Regions from separate parts of the Lysinibacillus sp. NPDC097214 genome, predicted to be linked through region 2. Evidence: a T-box and tRNA genes for the amino acid it is inferred to sense, from the RefSeq annotation. Region 2 holds a T-box; the other holds one or more tRNA genes.
The links. A T-box is a leader RNA that pairs with one kind of tRNA and senses whether it is charged. The one in region 2 lies ahead of argS (arginine--tRNA ligase), so its partner is inferred to be a tRNA-Arg.
Positions count from the first base shown of each region.

Region 1: it encodes a tRNA-Arg, which carries the amino acid that the T-box ahead of argS (arginine--tRNA ligase) is inferred to sense. The anticodon was not compared.

Region 1 is NZ_JBNNSS010000001.1:560,226-568,182, reverse strand. Features, by position in the region: gene ACQKMI_RS02755 (DUF2639 domain-containing protein) at 547-720, shown strand; gene ACQKMI_RS02750 (YqjF family protein) at 782-1,471, shown strand; partial or broken gene ACQKMI_RS02745 (hypothetical protein) at 1,486-2,151, opposite strand; tRNA gene ACQKMI_RS02740 (tRNA-Arg) at 2,702-2,775, shown strand; gene ACQKMI_RS02735 (hypothetical protein) at 2,956-3,153, shown strand; gene ACQKMI_RS02730 (hypothetical protein) at 3,273-3,749, opposite strand; gene ACQKMI_RS02725 (hypothetical protein) at 4,006-4,191, shown strand; gene ACQKMI_RS02720 (hypothetical protein) at 4,330-4,575, opposite strand; gene ACQKMI_RS02715 (DUF6241 domain-containing protein) at 4,699-5,235, opposite strand; gene ACQKMI_RS02710 (hypothetical protein) at 6,071-6,511, opposite strand; gene ACQKMI_RS02705 (hypothetical protein) at 6,992-7,192, shown strand; gene ACQKMI_RS02700 (lytic polysaccharide monooxygenase) at 7,556-7,957, shown strand, end outside.
Region 2 is NZ_JBNNSS010000004.1:158,348-166,304, reverse strand. Features, by position in the region: gene ACQKMI_RS10835 (AraC family transcriptional regulator) at 210-947, shown strand; gene ACQKMI_RS10830 (DMT family transporter) at 1,131-2,060, shown strand; gene ACQKMI_RS10825 (DUF6434 domain-containing protein) at 2,282-2,848, opposite strand; gene ACQKMI_RS10820 (CynX/NimT family MFS transporter) at 2,967-4,139, opposite strand; partial or broken gene argS (arginine--tRNA ligase) at 4,311-5,985, opposite strand; T-box leader at 6,119-6,338, opposite strand; gene ACQKMI_RS10810 (FAD-dependent oxidoreductase) at 6,497-7,957, opposite strand, start outside.

The DNA.
Region 1 (7,957 bases), on a different contig from region 2:
ATAAAGGTGCAAGTATAGCTCTTCGGCAAAACGAGGAGTTGATTTCCGTTCCGGCTGGGCGCTTTGCCGCTTTGCCACTGACGCTTCGCTTTCGCGCAGGGCAGAGCTTCCTGTGGGCGTCCGATGAGCCGCTTCGCTTCGCTGCAGGGCCTCGGGCCAACAGATGTTTTTGCGCGAAAGCGTAGTTCTAACGTAGCGGCAGCAAAGCGTTAGAATTAACAGGTGTACAATTGCGTCACTGTAATTAGTCTTTTCTGTTGATTATTGTGAGAAGCAATAGGGTTCACTTTTGAAATGTATAAAATTTATAAAAGTTCTACGGTATTGCTGTTTTCCGTTCCAGGCTAATCGACTCCCGTGGGAAAGCGAGTAGCCTGGAACGGAAATCACCCCATTAAAAGAGCATAACATTCACCAAAATTACCTTGACCCATTTTGGTTTTCAACAGTTGAAACGAAGGATAATTTCTTCGTTTTTTTATTTTGAAAAAATTGTCACTACATAATTTCTCGAGCATACGCTATGTATGAATAGTAGTGAAGGGAATGTGTAAAGTGCATAAGTATTCAAAAGGTTGGTTTGTGAAGCAACTACGAGATCATGGTATTTTGGTGCATCCACAATTTAAAAGTCATTTAGGCAATTATAAAGAATCCGAACTGCGCAATTTATATTACCGATATGTTGAAAAAGAAACAGTAGATTCAGAACAAAAATAGTCATGTTCGTTTGAATAACTCCTTTGTAGGAAAGAATTTAACTACAGAAAGGAGTTATTTTATGTGGAGTAAATCATGGATTTTGACGCAAATTTGGCAAGATGTGTTGTTTCTACATTGGCCAGTATCACCTAAGGATTTAGAGCAGTACATTCCGCAAGAGTTACAACTGGATCTCTATGAAAATAACGCTTGGCTTAGTGCTGTCCTTTTTAAAGTGAAAGGACAACGACTAAGATTTCTACCACTATTCCCAGGAGTTGATTCCTATTTGCAGCTTAATGTCCGGACATATGTTACATATAACGGCATGAAAGGAGTCTATTTTTTAAATTCAGATGTTACGAATCGTTTTATTGTACAAATAACTACAAAGGGTGGTTTATCATATCGCCATTCTAAAATATCTATGAAACAAAAAGAGAACAATTTTTCGTTTACAAGTATATATTACGGTGCACTGACAGAAAGGTTGAAAATTTCATATCAACCGATTGCTAGTGAAATAATTAGTTCTCCCTTTGAAAAATGGCTAGTGGAACGTTATCGTTCTTGGTCAAAATGGAAAAATTCTTTATTTCGGATAGATATAGATCATATACCATGGCAACTGCAACGAGTCCACATTAATATTGAAAGCAATACACTAGCTCCATTTGTAAAGGAATCAATACAAGGCATTCAACCGATTGCTCATTATTCAAAGAGTAAACAGGCTAGAATTTTTTCGCCAATTTTGGAAAAGAAATAACCGATTTATTAACGTTAATAAAAGAGGTAACAAAATTGCATGACAATGGCGCTTGCAATCATATCCGACATAGCAAGTGCCTCTGCCTCAATGTCGTCAAAAACTTGAACATCCTCAAGATAGTTTTTCTGAATCATAGTCACGGCTTCTTTTTTTGTTAAAGCTAAATGTGTATAGAACATTTTTTGCACTTCCTCAATACTTAAATACGGATTAATTCGATTTAAAAATATGGCAATTTCGTCAGCATTACGATACCATTCCATTTCCTTTTCATCCGCTGTTGCAGCATCTCCTTTGGCAGCTGCGGTTACTAGCTGTGCAGCAATAAGAAGATGTTCTTAAATCAGCTCAGCATAACGATCAGCAATTTGATCGCCGTAAAATGGACGTAGACAATTACCTAAGTCAGTCGCATTTTGTAACAGTCGCTTCTGCACAAAGGGTAAATCAGGTAAGCCAAACACAATACTAATAATCGTCATCCTCGTCCAATTGACATGCTCCATCCATAATAAACGATTCATTGCCATAAAATCAGCTTCAGCTCTACTGATACAGCGACGATGATCGTTCTGCGGCAATAAAAAATGGCGAACAGGTGCAGTATATTGTGTGGAAGTAGCTTTATATAACGCACTTAAAGGACTACCGTAATATCCATTTGAATATGAGTACAATGTATATCCACTCCCTTCAGTTTTTCTTCTACTGTAGAATACTCTGAGGTATTTCCATATATGAAAGAACAATTTTATGATAGGAGTGAATATGGCTATTCTTCATATATCATTTTCTTTGTCATCCCACCATCAACTGTTAGATTAATGTCTGAAAAAATTATTTGTTTGAATCAAATCATTCCATTCATCCATGTTACGTCATAAAAGATTTATGTTGAAATTTACCCGCCTTATTAATTAAAATATGTATAATATCGAAATGATCAACAAGACATCCTGTTCTTTCGTATTAGCTGCCCAATCCCTTTTGCACCGCCAGTTACGACAACTACTAAATCTTTAAACATGTTTGCATCCACCAGTTTTTTGCTTTGTATTATTTAACAAAAGTAGAGTAGAGAGATGGCATAATGAGGTACAGGAAATCATATAATATTTATATTGAGGCAAACCTTGCCTTCATAGTAAAATTAATGTTGACTTTATCGTAAAAAGGACATATAATAAATATTGTCCTTGATATGGACTACATAAAAAATAACATCATGTCTCAGTAGCTCAGCAGGATAGAGCAACGGCCTTCTAAGCCGTCGGTCGGGGGTTCGAATCCCTCCTGGGACGTCATAATTGCGGTGTGAACCGCGTCAAATCAACCTTCTTGCGTAGTTTTATAGCGGTCAATGAAGCGGTCTAACTGCGGAAATTGAAACGCCTTCTAACTAAACGTTAGGAGGTTTTTTTGCGTGGTCTAAAAAAAGAAACGGTTTAAATGTAGGTACGAATTTAAATGGAATATTCAGCGTGGAGGATAGCAAGAACCCGATCGTTGTTAATCCGAAGTCTGCGCTATCTATCGAAAAAGCGTTAGAGATTTTTGTAAGACAGATGCGAGCGAGCGGATTACGTGAGCGTACTGCTGTTCACGATTATGAAACGTACGTTGTAATTAACGACATTCCGAATAGATATCCATCAAATTGTTATGCGATTAATATATGAAAAGTTAAATACTCACTCGCGCCAACGAGTAGAGTAGCTGATCCTGCGTCAGGAGAATCGGCAATTATTCGCTAGAGCTTGCGCCAACAAGTATCTAGTAAAGATCTTTGTGCCAACACCTAGTTTTTTTTATTATTTTTCAACTGACTCTTTGCTTCATCTATTATTGTTGCAATTAACTCTTCCTTCGTTAATTTAAAATTATTACCGCCATATTGAAATTCATCTACCATATCACTTATGATGAACCATTCTTCAAGGTCTTCTGGGTAATCAATATCTCGAATCACTTTATTTATATCATAGACTATTTCAAAAACGTTATTCTTATCTTGTAGTATTTTTTCAGATAAATGCAAAATATAATATCTAGCACACTCTTCATATGATGGTTCTTGCAACTCCATCTCACTTAATGCTCTTTTAAAGTAATCTTCTACTTCAAAAATATTAAGTGGTTCTCTTAGAGAAGATAAGATATTTAAAGAACACGATGAACAATTATTTTCCAACATGGTGAAAGCCCAATTAATATAATCGACAGTCTTAATATCCTGATTTTGATATATTTTATAAAATAATAGTAGAGTGTTCATAGTATATCACCTCTAACATTTTTTTATTTATTATACCAAACAGCTAAGCATTGTTAGTTAAATAGCAAGTAACTGTTTCGAACAGTCTTGATTAAACAAAGGTACAACATAGCTTTTTCCTTTAAATGAGTAATAAGGAAGCATAACGCCTTCATTTCGCCCATATAGCCGTGGCTAAAAATGGTTTTAAATCATAAGTTGATGTATTTATCATCTAAAGTGTTTCGACGCTAGATCAAAGGAGGATTGAACGGAATTGAATATCGCAGCCGCCATCATAAATATTCAAGGGAAGATACTCGGGCAGACTGGACGTAAAACCAACGTATATTACAGCGAAGGCCAAGGCGCTTTGTTCGTATTTATGGGAGAACCTTTAACGGTCGGCAACGTAATTTACGCAGCGTCTGAAATGGAATTAATGATGAACCTTGACACCTAGAGTGAGTAAGGTTAAATGGAAGTGGACGGAATGATTTTAAAAAATTCAAAAAAAGTACTTTACATTACGTAAGTACTGACGATTCCGCCTAAACAAAAAAACGTCACTGCGGTTAAGCAGTGACATTAAGTGACGTTATTAATCTTCTGATTTTTTTGCAGTTAATTTTAGTAAATCTTCTACAAACTCAGGTGTTTCAAAAAATGTAAATACCTGATAACGAGGATTAAGTTTATTTCGCATTGTGTGGGACAAATCGTGGCCCAACTCAATCAATTCAATTGCTAAAGACTTTTTATATATGTTCTTCATCCCATAATCCTTTGCATTTAAAGCGATGTTTAAATAGTAATCCTCTGTCATTTGTTCTCGTTCATTTTTCATATATAAAACCTCCACCGATAATTTTTTGAATCTTAGTAATTTGGTGGATTTTTAGTAATTAATATTATGATAACAGACCGGTAAATGGCGGACAAATAAAAAAATAACACTCATTGCTGAGCGCTATTTATCATATAAGTCAAATTTTAAATTGTTTTCAATATAAGCTTGTTCTTCAGCGGGAGTCAACAAACGAATTGCTTTCCCTGAATTTCTTGATTCCTCGCCTCCTTGAAGTTCCCAAATTGCGTTATGATCTTCTACAGCATGAGAAAAATCACCTTTCGACCATCTTTCCAATATTGAAATGTAAAGCTCCTTAAATTTATAATTGCTTTCTTTGGAAATTGCTAACAATCGGTCAACTTTAGCCTGTGTTATTTGCGTGTGACCCCATTTTACTTTAGCTTCAACCTTCTGGTGAGACATGCTGTGAATGGCTTCGTTCACTTTGTGTTCTATTAAGTTGTCAGGATAAAGCAACTCTTCTTTTGTAACAATTTTATCTTCAAGTGTCACTCCAGCATGTTCAACAATTGCTTTTTCTTTTTCAGGAACAGGTTTCCCCATTTGTTCAGTGAATTTGATGTAACCAAACACTCCACCGAAGATGATTAATATTACAATGATACTGATAACCGATTTTGTTTTTCTTTTCATATTGAACCTCACTTATAAATATGTATTTCATTATGTAATTGGGTAGGGTGGTTGTGTAAATAAGTTAATAATAACAAATTATTGAAACTGGATTCAATAGATATAATCAATACAATTATGTATAGGTTAGGTCAACATAAACATTGTTTATGTTGAAAAGACTACTGCTGTGAGTACAGTATATAGTATGTATATGTATGTTATATAAGTCCCTCGTGCTGTGCGAGGTACCTATGACTACAGCTACTACAGTGTATATACATTACATATAGTACACATATAGGTCCGATTATTTGTCGGACTAAGGCAAAATTGTGAAATGTTCTATCCGATGTGCAAATGGCGCACATCAAATAGGTTTATGGGATTTTTCCCATTAACTCTAGGTATATAACGTTTCGTTAGACACCTACGAGCAAGAAACGTTGCTGGTCAAAATCGACCACATAGGTACGTAGCGAAATGCTACCTACCTATGTGGGTCAGTCGTGAAACACGACACACTTAAAGGTTGTGCATATTCTATTAAAGGGGAGGAGGCGAGCCTGTAAGCGTTGATAGTGAAGTAGGGGATATTTACACACGCTGTATAAATGAAGCTACAGAGCGATGTGTGGAGCTTTTGAGGAAGCATAAGAAAAGGATTTGTATATATGAAGAATAATCATAAACACAAATCCTGATTAACGTAACTCCGTAATTATTTTTCTTTAATAAAAAAGAAACCTGTTCCATTTTCTTGTAGTACAAATCCTTCTTTAACGGACATTTTTTCCACCATTTTTTGTTCCTCTGCTGTTTATTGAACTGAAGCTCTACGTTAGAGAAAAAAGACTTACTTAACTTCAATTACAAAGTCATAATTCGAACTTCCCTTTTTCCAATGTGCAGAAACACTATAAATATAAACCCCTTTCTCTTTTGGCACTAATAAAATATTGTCATTTAATGGGACATTCTCCATTTCGTTTTTATTAAACCATATAGATGCGCCCAACGTATTTTCTAGTGGTTTACGATTAAATTCTATTTTTAATTCAGCTCCAGGTGATACAACAACAGGTTTAAGTTCTTGATGTTTAATCATATCTGGCGGGGAAATCTTATCAACACATTGAACGTTAATAAGTCCATTCCAACAATAAGAACCTTGTGCCACTTCTACAGTATTATTTTCAATAGTTATGGTTGGTTTAGGTGGTTTAAGGTTAAATACAAAATAAATCCCACCTACTAACACAACTACAGCTAACAAAGAAATTAATACCTTTTTCATACACTTCCCCCCTTATTGTTTCTAAAGACACCGTATTCCACTAAACTGCCTAGTTAGTGGAATTACTGGATAATCAGTTGTTTGATATAGTGTAACGCACTTTCCAATGTTGGTATACGGAAGAGTGAGCTTGACCGAATCCCTAGTAGAGTTTAAAAACGTCTCAAATTGTTGGTATGATCATGTTGACTCAGTAGCTCTGCAGGATAGAGCAAAGGCCATCTAAGCCGTCGGTCGCGTGTTCGATTCCCTCTTGAGACATATCGAGGTTCAGATAGAATAAGTTTGAACTAACTAAAAAGTGGCACAAATCCTTTTAAGGGTTTGAGGCGCTTTTTTTGAGAGAGAGAAAAATGTATTTTGTTGCACTTAACCTCTATTTTGCAAGTTCTCACTAAACTATTTTTTGTCATTCTCTAATTAGAATAATTTATATGAAAAAAGGAAATAAATATGTGTAAAATGTTGGAGTTGATAGTTATGGAATTTGATAAAGAGAGAGAAGTTTACTGCTACAGCTGTCGCAAAAAAACTGTATTTACTCGTAAAGATATGCATAATAAAAATGGAGTAGATAGTCACTGTAGTGAATGTTCTGGTATTTGGTTTGAATGGCAAAATCGGGCTGTGGAGAGAGAAATGGAAAAATGGATTGAATATAATAAAGGGCTCGCAAATTAGAATATATTAACCATTGGTAGATATTCCATAATCAATAATACCCACAGTCTAATGTGAAAATAGCTCATGCCTAGGATGCATGGGCTATTTTTTAGTCTTTATTTCTTTGTTGAAATCGTAAAAATGAAAAATTTAACTTGAACACTTTATGAACGTTTTGTTAAAATTTGTAGCACTTTTAAATGTAATATAACAAAATGATAAGATTTTTATTACATTTAGCGCTATTTATCTACATAGTTTTAGGAAAAACATGCTCGCTTAATACACCTTTTATCATGTTTGTTCATAGTTTGCTTATTAGTAAATTCGTAGCTATTATACCAATAGAAACACAATTTCAAAAGTAAGGAGACTAGTAATATGAACATTAAATTCACAAAATTAAGTAAGAGTAAAAAGGGGATAAGTGCAGCCATATTAGCAGCGGGAATCATGGGGATTGCAATGGCACCAAATGCATCTGCCCATGGGTTTGTTGAAAAACCAGCTAGCCGTGCTGCTTTATGTAGCCAAAGTTATGGTGCGCTTAACTTGAGTTGTGGAAGGGTTATGTATGAGCCACAGAGCTTAGAGGCCAAAAAAGGATTTCCACAAGGTGGACCAGTAGATGGTAAAATTGCATCTGCAGGAGGTCAGTTTGATGGCATCCTCGATCAGCAAACTGCAAATCGTTGGTTTAAGAATACGATTACAGGGGGATCGAATACCTTTACGTGGAAGTACACTGCAACACATTTAACAAGCAAATGGCACTATTATATT
Region 2 (7,957 bases):
ATCTTTATGCGGATTTTAAATAAATTCGTACCGAATATAAAAAGTTGCACCGTCTTACCTCTTTGGATATGGTTATCTAAAGGGCTTTTTTAGTGAAAAGGAAAAGAACATTTGAATAAAAAGATTGATTAAAAAACTATTGAATGACAATTAATTGTTCTATTAAAGGGCTATTGACTAACCCTAAAGCAAGATAGGAGGAATTGAAAATGGAAGAGATTAAAGAAATTGTAGCAGAAAGAAGAACCTATACACGTAACCAAAACACTCATTCCCATTGTTATGCTCAGTTAATTTTGCCTCTCCAAGGAGAACTGTATATTAAAGCAGGGGCACAGGATATTCAACTAGACCACCAAACATTATTTTTTATTCCTCCTGAGTGTAATCATACTTTTCATTCAGCTGTACGTAACGAGTTTTTGGTTTTAGATATTCCTCATTTTATGCTAACTAGTAGAAACCTATATAATAAAGGAATTTCCTTCAAATTAGATAATCAATGGAAAGGAATTCGGTATCTTATCCTGAATGAAATCGATAAACAATCTTTACAGTGTTCTGCTCTTAAAGACCTATACCCCTATATTTCACATTATTTACTTCAAGAACAACAACCTAAATCTATTAGGTATATTCACGAACATTACAATGAGAATATTACGGTAAATAAACTGGCTTCACTTGAACATTACAATCGTACATATTATTCGGATTGGTTTTTAAAAGAAACTGGGAAATCCCCTTCAGTATATATACAGGAAGTTCGTTTGAATAAAGTAAAAGAATTGCTACGGGATACAGATTTACCCATTTTACACATCGCAATTCAAGTAGGTTTTGAACATCAATCTTCCTTAACACGTTTATTCCAAAAATATGAGGACAAAACACCAAGCCAATTTCGAAAAAAATATAGAGAAAATACCCCTAATAAATTGGTATAAACTAAGCAAATACTGAAATTCGGATAAAATTATTCTGAATTTCAGTTAAAAATTGTTATCCGATGTTTGTAAAATTTTAATATGGACTTGGTTAAAGGCCAAGTTACTTCTTGATACCTGTGGTTCTTTCTGTAATCACGGTTCTTTTTTTGAGAAGTTACTTCATTTAAAAGGAGCAAAAAGATGGAAACAGTTTTAGGTTTATTTTTTACACTTTTATGGTCATCTGCAGCAATAGCTACAAAATTTGGCTTAAACTCTACCACGCCTTTGGTATTGGCAACTACTCGCTTTCTGATCGCTGGAGGTTTACTATTTCTTTATGTTTATTTGTTCAATAAAAAATATCCTTGGCCTCGGGCACAGGAATGGATCCCATTAATTTTTTTAGGGTTATTAAATACAACAATTTATCTGGGTGCAACCTTTTGGGCATTGAATTATGTATCAGCAGGCTTATTTAATTTATTTGTTACAACAAACCCTTTTGTAGTTGCTTTCCTGTCCTCCATATGGTTAAAACGGAGAGTAAGTTTACAAGAATGGATAGGAATGGTCATCGCAGCATTTGGCTTGTTAATTGGCATATGGCCATCTATCACAACTAGTGAGGCTAGTGTAAATGGATTGATTATTTTGGGACTAGGAATGGGATCAATGGCGATTGGAAGTGTTTATTTTAAAAAAATTAATTTACATCTTCCGGGGATTGTCATTAATACTTGGCAAGTGTCTATTGGTGGAGTTATTTTAATCCCTATAACTTATATTCTCGAAAAAGAAAATACTTTTTTAAAATTGGATTATAATTTGCTTGGTTCGTTAATTTGGTTGGTGTTCTTTATTTCAATTGGCACAATGTTACTATGGTTTTATCTGTTGAAACAGGATGCGGTTAAGGCTAACAATTGGCTATTTATGACGCCAATTTTTGGATATCTATTAGCTGCAATATTTTTAAATGAATCTATTACTATGTTTGATATTACAGCAACAGTATTTGTGGTAATGGGCTTATTATTTTCAGGAAATATAGCCATCCTCCCTATCAAAAAACGCCCAAATAGAATCCGAAGATTTAGTCATGATTCAAGGAGGAAAAATGGTAAATAAGATTTGGCTAGTGCTTACCAATTAGATTGAATTAGGGCACAGAAATGATTAAATTGGATTTATTAAAAGCGTGTTTGGTTCAATCTTTTTTCAAACACGCTATTTTTTGTTCATTTATCAGGTTTATTAATATCAATCTGATCAAACTTTATATTAAAGTAACCTAAATTGTAGTACCTATGAGCGTCTCTACTTCTCTCCATAAATTACGGAAGTATCAACTAATTATTCGACGTATATTTATTGTTTCCAGGTAGTTTCTTGATTTTATTCCAAGCTTCAATCGCTTCTTCACGACTTTTCCCTTGATTTTTCGGGTCAGAAAAAAAGTCACGAATAAATTGGTTATATTCGAATTGAGGTGCAATGTTTTTCTTATATGTAGGGTCTTTCTTCCGTTCTTCCTCCTTATCCCATGCGTCTACGACATCGCGATAAGTTTTTCCAACATTGTTTTTAAAATAGTTTTGGATATAGGTAGAAAAATGAAATTTAGGAATTACTGTCTTAAAAAACGCCCTTACATTTTGACTACAACGATGATTTTCTGTAATGACTGTATCAAGACTTAAATCTACTTGCTTTTCGATCTTCTTCTCTATTGATTTTCTGACAGGCTTTTTAATCTCCCCTGTCTGAAGAAATGTTTCAATCCTATTAGAAATCTCTATTTTAGAACCAGAAGCACTTATTCCGTTTTCTCTACAAAAAGATTGCAATTCTTCCTTTAACCAATAGTAATCGTTAAAACTTTCTACACTTATATCTTTCGTTAGATTAGGTCTCATAAATTACACCTCCATATTACTTATGTCACATTGCAGAACAATCGTTCTCATTTAGCAAAAACAATAACGAAAACAGTCTTTAAAAAAACATGCGCGTACATTCGCGCATGTCTCCACATTATTTTTTCTTAAGAAAAAGGATAGTAGCTATAATGCCTAGCATTAATGTAATAAAAATTGCATAGGTAAATGTATGGTTACCAGTCACATCATAGCAATAGCCGATTAGTATAGGGATAATGGCGCTTATCATGAAGCCGCCTGAAAGCACCATAGATGACCAACTATTTGCCTCCTCGTCATTTCTTGCCTCATCCAATGGTAACAATAAACCGATTGGAAATAAGCCGCTTAATACGATACCTATAATGAATACCGCAATCCATAACAAAGTCCCTGAGCCTACCCATAGCAACACAAAGCCAATAATGCCAAAGACCCCTAAAGAGATAAGCCAACCGATTCGACTTGGCCATTTTTCCATTAGTATGGGAACCGAAATATTCCCAATCATTTGTACAATAGACATAAATGTTAGCATAGAGCTTGCAGCACCAAGGGAAAAACCCTTATCCTGTAACATCGGTGCTAACCAGGACATCATTGAGAAGAACAAAGATGTTTGTAAGCCAAAGTAAATTAAAATAGTCCAAGCACGGACATTTTTCCACGGATTTCGTGCTACTTTTTCCGTACATACAGCTGTCTCTGGTAGCTCTTGATTTTGTATTGTCAGGATCCATATGCATAGAGCAATGATAGCAAGAATTGCCCAAGAACCAAGGGCCATCGTCCAGCTCTCATGAAAATGAGTATAAAATGGTAATGTTAGTGCCGCACTCAATGTTGCCCCTGTTCCTATTCCAAATGAATAAATACCTACCACCGTAGTAAAACGGGTCGGGAATTTTTTCTTGATATAGGCATTTAATATAGGTCCAATAAGGGCAATGGCAAATCCTGCCGCAAAGCTTGTGACTACAAGCAGTACATAACTTTCTTGTAAAAAGCGTAAGCCATTTGCAATGGTTAGGATGATTAATAAGAGCGTAATAGCCATTTTTGTCCCGAGTTTTCTTTGTAATGGTACTGCGAATGGTGCAAAGAGTCCCATACAAAACACAGGAATAGATGTTAAAAAGCTCATTTTCGTATTTGATATATGGAGTGATTCTAAAAGTACATTAAATAGTGGTCCTATTCCTGTGACTGCAGGGCGCATATTGAGCGCAACCAAGAAAATACAAACAACCACAAGTACTATGGAAACACGCCATTTCTTTTTCTCCATACTTTCTAAAAACCTTCTCTCTATTTATACGGTTAAAAATTCAACGAAATATGGTAAACCTTTGAATTCTCACTATATCCTTTTACCATTTTTTCTTTGAACGGTCAATTTCATGGCAACTAATATTTGCCGAATGTAGCTAGTATCATGTCGTAGATACGCTAATCGTCCTTACATATTTTTAGGTGCGGCAATACCTAACAGTGCTAACGACTCTTTTAACACAATGGATACACATAAACAAAATGCCAATCTTGATTTTCTTTGGCTGTCATAGATCAATACTTTATTTTGCGCATAATATTTATTAAATTGACGCGCTAATTGTAAAGCGTATTTAGCAATTTGTGATGGATCTGCTTCTTCAAAGGCGCTAGCAATTACTTTCGGAAACTGTTCCAGTAATAAAATAACAGGCCATGCTTGCTCACCTAATGCTTCGAAAGATACTTCATAACTATGTTCATCTGCTTTTTCCAAAAGAGATGCAATACGTGCATTCGTATATTGAATATATGGTCCTGTTTCGCCTTCAAAATTCATCATGTGTTCAATGGAAAACTCAATATCATGAAGACGATCATTTTTTAAATCATTAAAAATGACCGCTCCTACACCAACCTGATGTGCGACGCTATCTTTATCCATTAGATTTGGATTTTTTTCTTCGATATTTCGCTTAGCCGTAGCAATCGCCTCTGTTAGAACATCTGCTAATAAAACAATTTTCCCTTTACGCGTCGACATTTTTTTACCATCTTTTAGAATCATCCCAAAAGGTACATGCTGCAAGTCTTTTGCCCAATCATATCCCATCTTCTCAATGACCTTAAATAATTGGTTAAAATGAAGTGATTGTTCATGCCCTACAACATAAAATGATTTTTTAGGGTCATATTGTTGTTGACGATAAAAAGCAGCTGCTAAATCACGTGTAGCATAGAGCGTAGCACCGTCCGTTTTGGTCATTAAGCATGGAGGCATATTGTCTATTTCAACAACATGAGCACCCTCAGATTTCACAAGCAGTTCTTTTTCTTCCAATTCCTTAATAACAGCAGCCATTTTGTCATTATAGAACGCTTCCCCAGCGAATGAATCAAAATTAATTCCAAGCAGTTCGTAAATGTTCTTGAATTCTTCGAGTGATGCATCTCTGAACCATTGCCAAAGAGCTAACGTCTCTTCATCCCCATCTTCTAATGCTTTAAATGCGATACGTGCCTGTTCATTTAGTGAATCATCCTGCTCCGCTTCTTCATGGAACTTAAATTTTTAGCAGTTTCTCTATTGGGGCAGCTTCAATCGTTTTTTGATCTCCCCATTTTTGATAAGCAACGATTAATTTCCCAAACTGTGTTCCCCAATCACCCAAATGATTAATGCGAATTGCTTTGTAGCCATTCTTCTCGGCAATGTTAGCCAAAGCATTGCCAATCACTGTAGAACGTAAATGGCCCATAGAAAAAGGCTTCGCTATATTAGGTGAAGAAAAATCCAACACTACATTCCCTTTTGACTCCTGTTTGGTCCCATATAAATTTTTTTCTTTTACGATTTGGCTAAGCACTTGTTGAGTAATCGTTGGCTGATGATAAAATATATTGACATAACCACCTACAACTTGAACTTCTTGTATACAATCACAGCTTAAATTGTTTTCTATGTCGGAAGCGATAGTTTGAGGGGATTTTCTTAATTTTTTTTCTAGCGTAAAGCACGGGAATGCCAAATCCCCTAAGTCCAATTTTTTCGGTTTCTCCAATAAATTTTGAATTTCAATAACAGACAGCTCGTTATTTAAAGCCTCAGCAATACTTTTCGCGATTTGTGTATTCATGTTCATTCTCCTCTCTAAAATAATCAATTACGCCGAGACGAAATTCCCGCTTTCGCGCAGATAAACAATGCGTCCGGATTTTGAATTGTGTACGTTCAATTCATACTGAATGAAGATAAAAAAAAGCCCCCGTCTCTAAAATAGAGACGAGAGCATAGTTATCCCGTGGTACCACTCTAGTTGCCATATAATATGACCACTTTCAGTTGTTAACGGGGTGACTCCCCGATATTCTCTACTACTAATTCGAGAAACTTCTCCAAAGTGCGTTTCATTTATGGCTTCTGTATTAGGCTCACACCATCCCTAATTCGCTTTCCAGTTGCTCCATAAACTACTCTCTTTATCTTTGAATTTAACTATATTTTCAAAATATTCTACAGGAGTTCCTTTTTTTAGTCAACTGTGTTTTTGATATTAAAATTATCGTATTGATAAGCACTTTCGGTGTTAGGGCATATTACGATAACCTACAACATTAATGCCTGTAACTATAAGGAAAAGGAACATCCCCCACTTATGAGTGGGAATGTTCCTTTTCTACGTAACGGATGACATCAGCCATAATGGCATACATCTCTTTTAATTTAAGTTTCTTGTTTTCAGTAAATCTTTTTGCTATTTTTTCACTGATAACCCCTTTTTCAATCAATACATCCCAGTTGTTATCACTTGACTTACCTACTAATACTTCCGCCAAGAATTCTGCGATTTCATCTCTTGTAATTGGGTCACTTTCTTTATTAGCAACTTTATAGATAACGATATCTAGCTTCTCGCCTAGAGCTTTCATTTTCTCAGGACTAACACGTTGAATGCCCTCTTTTAGCATTTTCGCAAACTTAATCTTTGTTGCTGCATCTTCAACGTATAAGTCATTCGAATAACCACCGACAACTAGCCCGTAATTGATTAATGTTTGAATGGATTTATCATACCATTCATCTTTATAAGGATAATCCTTATTAAATGGATCTACAAGAGCCCCTTGTTTTTTTAAATCTTCCCTTAAGGTATTGATGAGCTCTTTGTTCTTGCTCATTGCTCTAAAGGTTACGTTGTCTTTAATTGCTAATGCTGCCGCTGCTCCCGCTGCTTCTCCAGTCACCATACCCGTTGGAACGACACGTGCACTTCCCGCTGCAAGCGATGAATAACCTGCAGAACGACCTACAACAAGCAAGCCATCGATTTTTTTAGGTACTAAAGAACGGAAAGGAATGGCATATTGTTCTGGAGCCGAAATAACGTATCCATAATCTTGAGGCGTTTGCGCTTGGACATCAACTGGATACGCAGCCAAACCAATGCTATCCCAATGATCACTATTTTTCCAAACATCAGACATCGGTAATTGGTATTCTGCCCAAATATGTCTTGTTTCGCGAACATATAGTTCTTCGGGATAACTCACAATTTCTGCTTTTTCAAAGCCAGGAAACTTCTTTTGCAAATAGTGTAAAATATGTTCTGTCTCTTTCTTGCCTTTTTCGATTGCTTCTTGTTTGGAACTTTCATTCAATCCATCGATTCCAAAAATTTGTAAAGCGTTAATATAATATTCATCATCTACTTTTGCTAAATTCAAGCCTCGTAATCTCGTACCTTCTTGTACTGGCTTATAGTCATCATGTAGCTTTGTAAACCCCCACATGACTGAATCATTTAGGTGTGCACCACCAAAAGTATTTGAGTGAGCTGCTTTCTTCACCTTAACCCAATCAACATTTTTCAAATGAATCATTAAGGTAACAGCCATTCTTTTATCCTTGATGCCAATATCTTCTCCACCCATGAAAAAAGGAACTTTTGACATTGCAGCAAAATCAGCATCCTGTGTAGCATCAATGAATGCCTTGCCTTTCACATCATACGTACCATATTTATTTTTTAATTTCACTGATGTTATTCTGTTCGCATCAAGATTGGCATTAACGACTTCTGTTTGTACAGAAAGCGTTAAATTTGGTTCATCATC